One region of the Alteromonas sp. R7 genome, then DNA from elsewhere that is predicted to be linked to it. Evidence: predicted binding sites of a transcription regulator. Region 1 holds the regulator's gene; the other holds the start of a gene.
What was found. The regulator sigma-54, encoded in region 1, starts transcription at its own class of promoters, with help from an activator protein. The targets are predictions, from matches to a motif close to GTTGGCACGNNNNTNGNNT.
Positions count from the first base shown of each region.

Region 1 (4,233 bases):
ACGGTTACGTAACTTCTGTTATTGCGCTCTAAATGAGGCAGCCATGTCGTTATTAAATTCTGAATTTGCCAAATGAACTTGGTCACTACAGGCTGCGACCCCAAAAATACTTCTACTGGTGCATCTAATCCGGTCAGATGTTTAAGGTCGGGCTCCCAGTGGGGGTTAGGTAAAAAGCGGGCATCAAAAACGTAATCCGCATCTTTAGGAATACCGTGCTTAAAGCCAAACGACTCGAACACAAGCACAAGGCGTGAGCTTTTCTTACCCAAGATACGCTCTCGAATTAACTCTGCCAGTTGGTGAATGGTAAGCTTATCAGTGTCTAAATATAAATCTGCGCGTTCTGCAATAGGAGCAAGTAGGGCAGACTCGGCTTTAATGGCTTCTGAAAGCGACTTATTGAGCTTGGCAAGAGGGTGAAGACGACGTGTTTCGCTAAAACGCTTAACCAGTACATCATCGCTCGCGTCAATGTAAACAATGGTCATCGACCACGAAGAAGGCAGGTAGTCTAAAATTTCTACCAAATCGTCAGGATTTTTAGGTAAGTTTCTCACATCGATACTTACCGCAACCTGATCGTACTCGTCAACAACTGTATGGGTTAAGGTGGGAAGTAAGTTTACCGGGATATTATCAACACAGTAATAACCTAAATCTTCCAATGCGCGAAGTGCGACAGACTTACCAGACCCCGAACGACCACTGATTATTATCAGCTTCACCTACTTTCTCCCTAATACTCTGGTTTTATCACATACGCGTTGTTGAATTAGGCGCCTACTAAACGGTTAATAGGCGCTTAATGTTTAACTTAATGCAGATAGAATATCGTCGCTTGTCGTTGCGCGACGTATTGCTTTAATCGTTTCTTTGTCGCTTAGTTTACCAGCCACGGTGGCCAGCGTTTGAAGGTGTCCTTCGGTCTGTTCCTCGGGAACGAGTAGCGCAAAAAAGATGTCTACGGGTTTCTCGTCAAGGGCGTCGAAGTCGATTGCTGGCGTGCTGGTTACAACAATGGCGATCACTTTTTCAAGGCCCGGCAGGCGTCCGTGGGGCAAGGCGATACCATTACCAATGCCTGTACTACCCATACGCTCTCGAGCCATCAAACTGTTGAGTACCGTTGCCTGATCAATGTTCTCGTTTTGCTTGGCAGCGATATCAGCGATGATCTCAAGAATTCGCTTTTTACTATTACACTGAACCGCACACTCGGTGCGGTCCAGACTTACGATGGCTTGTATATCCATGCTTAATTAACTACTAATGTTTTTTCAGTTTTTCCTTATGCTTGATTACCTGCCGGTCGAGTTTATCAACCATGCTGTCAATCGCCGCATACATGTCGGTATTTTCTGAGGATGCGAATACTTCAGCGCCACTTAAATGAACGGTCGCTTCGGCTTTTTGATTTAATTTTTCAACGTTCAGGATGACATGCACATTAGAAATGTGATCAAAGTGACGTTCAAGTTTGCTGAACTTCGTATCGACATAATTACGCAAAGAGTCGGTGATTTCGACATGATGACCAGTAAGGTTGATTTGCATATTTCGTCTTCCTTATATTATTAAGCCCGATTAAATAAGGCTTTTGCGTTGGTTCGACGGCGGGATCGACAACGATTCCCGGTACTTTGCTATTGTTCGCCGGGCAACTTTAATGCCTTGTTCGGCCAACAATGAAGCAATCTTGCTATCACTTAGCGGCTTGCTAGGCTTTTCAGCGGCCACTAATTTCTTGATCAATGCACGAATCGCTGTAGATGAACATTCACCACCAGACTCTGTTGCAACGTGGCTTGAGAAGAAATACTTCAATTCGAAGATTCCACGTGGCGTATGCATGTACTTTTGCGTTGTCACTCGCGAAATAGTGGATTCGTGCATATCTACCATTTCTGCGACATCATTTAGCACCATTGGTTTCATCATTTCCGGACCGTGCTCAAAAAAGCCCATTTGCTGCTGCACAATGCAGTTTGCAACCTTCATTAAGGTTTCGTTACGAGATTCAAGGCTCTTTATGAACCACTTAGCCTCTTGCATGTGTGAGCGGATGAATTGTGAATCGCTACTATTCTTGGCACGGCGACTCATTGCAGCGTATTGTTGATTTACGCTTAACTTAGGCAGACTGTCGGGGTTCAGCTCAACCACCCAACGGCCATTTTTCTTGGTTACTGAGACATCAGGAATAACGTACTCAGGCTCTTTAGTAACTAAAGCACTACCTGGGCGAGGATTCAAGGTTTGCAGTAAACGCATTGCCTCGCGTAGCTGATCTTCTTTCAATCGGCTTTTACGCATAAGCGTACGATAGTCTTTGCTGCTCAGTAAGTCAGAGTACTCTTCAATCAGTTGCTTGGCTTCAGCAAGCCACGGTGTGTCTTCTGAAAACTGGCGCAATTGCACCATCAAACATTCTTGTGGAGAGCGTGAGCCAGAACCAATAGGGTCGAACATCTGAATGCGCTTAAGCACACATTCTATTTCGTCCATTTCAATCGGCTCTTCCATATCATCATCGTTAACCGCTTCTAAAATATCATCAAGGGTAACGGTTAAATAACCTGACTCGTCAATAGAGTCGATGATTGCTGTAGCGATTGCGCGATCGGTATCCGAGAAGTGGGTAAGGCGCATTTGCCAAAGAAGGTGCTCTTGAATATCTTCAGTAGTCTCACCTTGGAAGATTTGCTCGTCGTCATTGGATGGACCCGGAGCTGGCGAAGATGAAGCAGAGTAGTATTCGTCCCATGTGCTGTCGATTGGCAGCTCATCGGGAAGATCGTTTTTCTCAAGTGCATCGCCGGCTTCTAGTGTGTCACTAGATGCAGAAGCAGTGGCCTCAGAGCCGCTGTCATCGTTGTCGATATTGTTCTTTTCTAGTTGCGGCTCGTCGTTACCTTCTTCAACTTCTAATAGCGGATTAGAATCGAGCGCTTCTTGGATCTCTTGTTGAAGATCAAGTGTAGAAAGCTGCAGCAGTTTAATGGCCTGCTGAAGCTGTGGTGTCATGGTAAGTTGTTGGCTAAATTTTAGCTGTAAAGATGGTTTCATCTACGTCTTATTTAAATGCTCTAAATTGAATATACCAGAGCGAAACTGAAAAATGGCAATTCGGTTACATTAACTATAGCCTGAATTGTTCGCCTAGGTATACATCCCTTACTTTTTGATTACTTAAAACCTGTTCCGCCGTTCCTTGCGCAATAAGCTCGCCATGACTCACAATGTACGCCTTTTCACAAACATCCAATGTCTCTCGTACGTTATGGTCTGTGATAAGGATTCCAATACCCCTATCGCGAAGATGTTGTATTATCTTCTTTATATCATTAACTGATATTGGATCAACACCAGCAAATGGTTCGTCTAACAAAATAAATTGCGGTTTTGCTGCCAGAGCGCGGGCAATCTCAACGCGACGGCGTTCGCCCCCTGACAAACTCATTCCCGTACTATTACGTATATGGTTAATATTAAATTCATCAAGTAGCGCATCAGCTTCTTCTTCTTGCTGTTGTGAATTTAAATCTTTACGGGTTTGCAAAATGGCCATGATATTTTCATGCACTGTGAGCTTTCTGAAAATAGAGGCTTCCTGCGGTAGGTAGCCAATTCCGCGGCGTGCGCGCTCGTGCATGGGCTGATGAGTTAGCTCATTGTCGTCGATTTCAATCTTGCCTTTATCCAGATTCACTAAACCAACAATCATGTAGAATGTGGTGGTCTTACCAGCGCCATTTGGGCCAAGAAGACCAACAATTTGACCCGTTGAGACAGACAGACTTACATCTCGAACAACCTGTCTTGACTTGTAAGCCTTAGCAAGATTTTTAGCGCTCAAAGTTGCCATTGCTATTCATTGCCCTCGTTGTCTTTTTTGTCTTTCTTAGACGAAGTTTTGCGAATGGTCTCAGGTGTGAATACTGTGGTCACTCGACCCTCACCATCCTTACCTGCGCCGCCAGTCGCTAGCAATTGCTCGGTAATCATATCGAACGTGATGTTGTCACCCTGTACTTTACTGGTGTCTTGTTTCAACTCTGCGTTTCCAGCAAGAGAAATCGTTCGGTTCACCACTTCATAGCGTATTTCATTAGCTTTTGCCGAAACTGGCGTGCCGTCTTCCAATTGCTGGGAATAGCTTGCAGGCTTTCCTCTAGCAATAAATATTTCACGACCACCACCGTCAGTGGCAATTACTTCCACTTCGTCAGC
Region 1 covers NZ_JBVTQX010000002.1:401,241-405,473, reverse strand. The annotation lists gene rapZ (RNase adapter RapZ) at 1-728, opposite strand, end outside; gene ptsN (PTS IIA-like nitrogen regulatory protein PtsN) at 813-1,256, opposite strand; gene hpf (ribosome hibernation promoting factor) at 1,270-1,557, opposite strand; gene AC0J2X_RS04565 (RNA polymerase factor sigma-54) at 1,588-3,069, opposite strand; gene lptB (LPS export ABC transporter ATP-binding protein) at 3,143-3,868, opposite strand; gene lptA (lipopolysaccharide transport periplasmic protein LptA) at 3,871-4,233, opposite strand, start outside.

Region 2 (4,233 bases), on a different contig from region 1:
AGGGGTTGAGTTTAAATTCAATCTTCAGCCTCTAGACATTGCAGTAGATGAAAACGGTAATGCATGTGGTGTTAAGCTGGTTAAAACCGAAATGGGGCCACCGGATGCCAATGGTCGCCGCCGCCCTGTTGAAGTGGAAGGTTCAGAGCACGTACTAGAAGCAGACGCGGTAATTATCGCCTTCGGCTTCCAGCCCAGCCCTGCGCCATGGTTTGCTGACTTCGGCATTATGCTTGATGAAAAAGGTCGCGTACGCGCGCCATCTGCTGGCAAATTTGCTTACCAGACCTCTCACCCGCAAGTCTTTGCCGGTGGCGATATGGTACGTGGTAGTGACTTGGTTGTTACTGCTATCGACGAAGGCCGTAAAGCTGCCGAAGGTATTATGGATTACATAGGCGTTTAACCGTCGCTCTCAAGTCGCTTTATAAAAAGCTCGATAGTTCTGCTATCGAGCTTTTTTATTTAAAACTAAAGAGATACGATTTACATTAGATAGAATAATTGAATAAAGAGATGACATCATGAGATTGCGGACAGGGCTACTTTACGGGTTATTTTTAGTTTCCGTTTCATATTGCGCCCAGGCAGAGGAAAGTAACGCACTTACCACTCACTCGGCTAAAGCTGTGTTCGCAGACTACTTGGAATATCTCACGCTACCCAACGTTGCAACGCAATCAGCAACTGATATAGAAAAGGTTGCGCGTTGGACGGCAACGAAATACAGCGAGTATGGTTTTAATACTCAGCTGCTGGAAAACAACGGCATGCCGATGCTGTATGCTGATTACATGCTAGCTGGGAAAAATGCCCCTACCCTGCTTTTTTATGCACATATGGATGGTCAACCGGTTAACGCTGAGTTGTGGGAACAAGACAGCCCTTGGCAGCCCGTTCTAAAAATCGAAGAAAATGACAGCTGGGTTGAAAAACCACTCTCTTTACTCGATAAAGACTATGACCCTAATTGGCGTATTTTTGCGCGCTCGGCATCTGACGACAAAGCCCCAATTATGATGTTACTAGCAGCCATAAACTCACTTTCGACGAATAAGGTGACGCCATCAGTTAATATCAAAGTGCTCCTTGATTCAAACGAGGAAGGTGGCTCTCCTACCCTCGCAAAAGTGATAGAAAAAAACAAAGCGCAGCTTTCTGCAGATGCCGTAGTAATGTTAGACGGTCCCATGCATCCATCCAACGCTTCTACCGTAGTTTTCGGTCATCGCGGTGCGACACTGGTTAAGCTCACTGTTTTCGGACCAAACTCTGATAGCCATAGTGGGCACTTTGGCAACTACATTCAAAACCCCGCTTTTATGCTCTCAACACTCTTAGCAGGGATGAAAAATGAAAATGGCAAGGTGACTATTCCTAATTATTACGGAGACGCTCCTTTGTCAGAAGAAACAAAACAGGTGCTTCGAGACATTCCTATTGATGAAACTGCACTATTGGCACGCCTTGGGGTAGCAAAGTCAGAGTCTGTAGGTAGCAACTACTATGAATCCATTAGTCTTCCGTCTCTAAATATCAATGGATTGAGCGCTGCAAGCACAACAGCAGTAAGGACAATCATTCCGGCTAGCGCTACAGCGTCCATCGATATTAGAACTACAAAAGAGGCTCACTCGTCCAGACAAGTTAAGCTGTTAAAAGACTATATAACAGCTAAGGGATATCACATTGTGGACGAATTGCCATCAAAAGAAACCCGTCTAAAGCATGAAAAACTCATTCTTATAGAAGTTAGCCCCGGCACTGCAGCACTACAAACGTCCCTCGATGAGCCAGTTGGTCTATGGGCGCAAAAGGCACTAGAATCTGTAAGCGATGAGAAGGTTGTAGTTATTCCAATGATGGGGGGTACTGTTCCAACCGCACCGCTAGTAAACAGTATAGAGAAGCCGGTAATTCTTATTCCATTAGTCAATGCTGATAACAATCAACACGCCCCTAATGAAAACTTACGTATAGGGAACTTTTACAGTGGAACAAATGCGCTGTATCAATTACTGACCACGCCTTATGACCAGTAATAGAGTTGTAGTGATGAAGTGATGCTTTAAACCAAAACTTATACGAAAAACCTCACTAATATACGTTAATAGACCAAGGTTTAGTTGAAGCGCGAGAGTTACGACTCTACTATCGTTTAAGCAATTAAAGACATCGCACATCGGGTGAAGAATCTATCTATGCAGCATTTAAACATTAAGAAACTTACATTTTGTCTAACACTGGCGATAGCAGCGAGCAATGCCAGCTTAGCTGATACCATTGCTGTTGACGCTTCATTAAATGCGCAAGTTAACAACCAAACTAAGAAACAAAGCGTCAACTCTTCACCTAGTAAGCCAAGCATCAGGTCTTGCCCTTCTGATTTTCAGCAAGTTAAGATTTCTGATGATGCAAGACAATGCCAAGCATTTGACGAAAGCAAGACAGCAGTAATGGTTTACCACTCTCCTCGCTCCCCGAGTGAATTACTGAATGTTTACCAAACGGCGCACCCCGCTTTAAAAACTCACACGCCAGTTAGCGGCCGCACGTTGTTATCCTCAGAAGATAAAGGGGTCAGGGTAATAATCAGCCCAGATAATACTGGCTCTCAAGTGGATATTCTTGTTACATCCACAACAAAATAAGCCCTTTTAGCAAGACAACTACGAAATCTACTCATGTTGGCATCTGCTTTGCAAAATCATCAATAACTACTCCACGGTAACAGTGAGTGTCATTTTTATGACGCTCAAACTGCAAACGGAGCCCAAGCTTTTTTCGATATAAATACTTTAGCGGGCTTCTTTATTATGCATTCCGTGGGCTTTAACTATTGATATTTGCGAGGGTTACGATGGAATTGGCAATTATTCTAATGATGTTACTTATTGTCGTTGCACTGGGTGCCATAAAGTTGTCAGACGGCGGTGTCGCATTTCCATTTAGGCGAAAGCGGCAATTGTTCACCCCCGTTGAGCACTCTTTTTTAAACCTTATCGAACAGGCTATGGGAAGAGAGTTTCGCATAGTGTGCCGTGTGCGTCTTAACGATTTAGTGGCGGTTCGCCAGTCTGCAAATAAAAAGACGGCAAGCCAAGCCATCAGCAGAGCTTCTAGCAGACAGCTCGACTTTGTATTAGTAGATAAACACGACATGAGTCCTGTTCTTGCTATCGACTTAGTTCATAGCCAAGGCAAAGATGGTTATAAATCACAAAAAGACTGGTTTGTAACAGGAGCTCTTGATGCTGCTGGCCTTCCTCACGCAAGAATTAAAGTGAAGTCTGGTTATACCGTTGACGATATTCGCGAGTGTTTGGAAAACAAACTCATTCCATATCGCCGTTTACAGCAAAAAATGGCACAGCTGCCAACGCATAATCCAGAGCCACCAAAGCGCCCGACTCGCCCAGTGCGTTCAAGCAGACCAGCTGCAGCTTAAGACATAAGCCCACTTCCCCTGGCCTTTGTTGCTTTGCTATTTTCTTACTCTCAAATAGCGGTTACAGAGGCATTTTTCTGTCAGTTTGCCCGTTTTCCTTATACAATTAACGCATTCAACAGCGTATTCACGCGTTAAACTCCCTCAACACCGTCGGTAAAGTTATGAAAAAAATTGGTATTTTAGGTGCAATGGACGAAGAAGTTGCGCTACTTAAAGCGTCACTTTGGAATGTAAAAGAAACCCAGTGGAAGCACCTGACGTTTTACGAAGGTACACTTAACGACATAGAAGTGGTGCTAGTGAAATGCGGTATTGGTAAAGTGGCTGCAGCAATTGCTACTACTGTACTTATCGAACAGTACGCCCCTGATGCTGTTGTCAATACCGGTTCTGCCGGAGGTTTCGACAAGAATCTAAACATCGGTGACTTAGTGATCGCCAGTCACGTTATTCACCATGATGCCGATTTAACCCATTTTGGCTACAAGCTCGGTCAATGCGCAGGTATGCCTGAAGATTTCCGTTGCGATACAAGGTTAATGGAAGCCGCTCGTAGTGCTGCCACAGGCATTACGTCGCTTCAGTCGACAACAGGTTTAATCTGTACGGGCGATGCGTTTATCGGTAGCGACGAAGCTGTAGCAGAACTGCGTGAAAACTTCCCAGACATGAAAGCGGTTGAGATGGAAGGTGCAGCTATAGGTCAAACTTGCCATATGCTCGACACGCCTTTCCTTGTCATTCGTTCATTGTCGGATATTGCAGGAAAAACGTCGTCAGTG
Region 2 covers NZ_JBVTQX010000001.1:72,287-76,519, reverse strand. The annotation lists gene AC0J2X_RS00360 (FAD-dependent oxidoreductase) at 1-406, shown strand, start outside; gene AC0J2X_RS00355 (M20/M25/M40 family metallo-hydrolase) at 525-2,042, shown strand; gene AC0J2X_RS00350 (hypothetical protein) at 2,202-2,651, shown strand; gene AC0J2X_RS00345 (DUF2726 domain-containing protein) at 2,861-3,448, shown strand; gene AC0J2X_RS00340 (5'-methylthioadenosine/adenosylhomocysteine nucleosidase) at 3,613-4,233, shown strand, end outside.
Region 2: AC0J2X_RS00345 (DUF2726 domain-containing protein) is a predicted target of sigma-54. The motif match lies at 2,687-2,705, and genes of this name have one in related genera.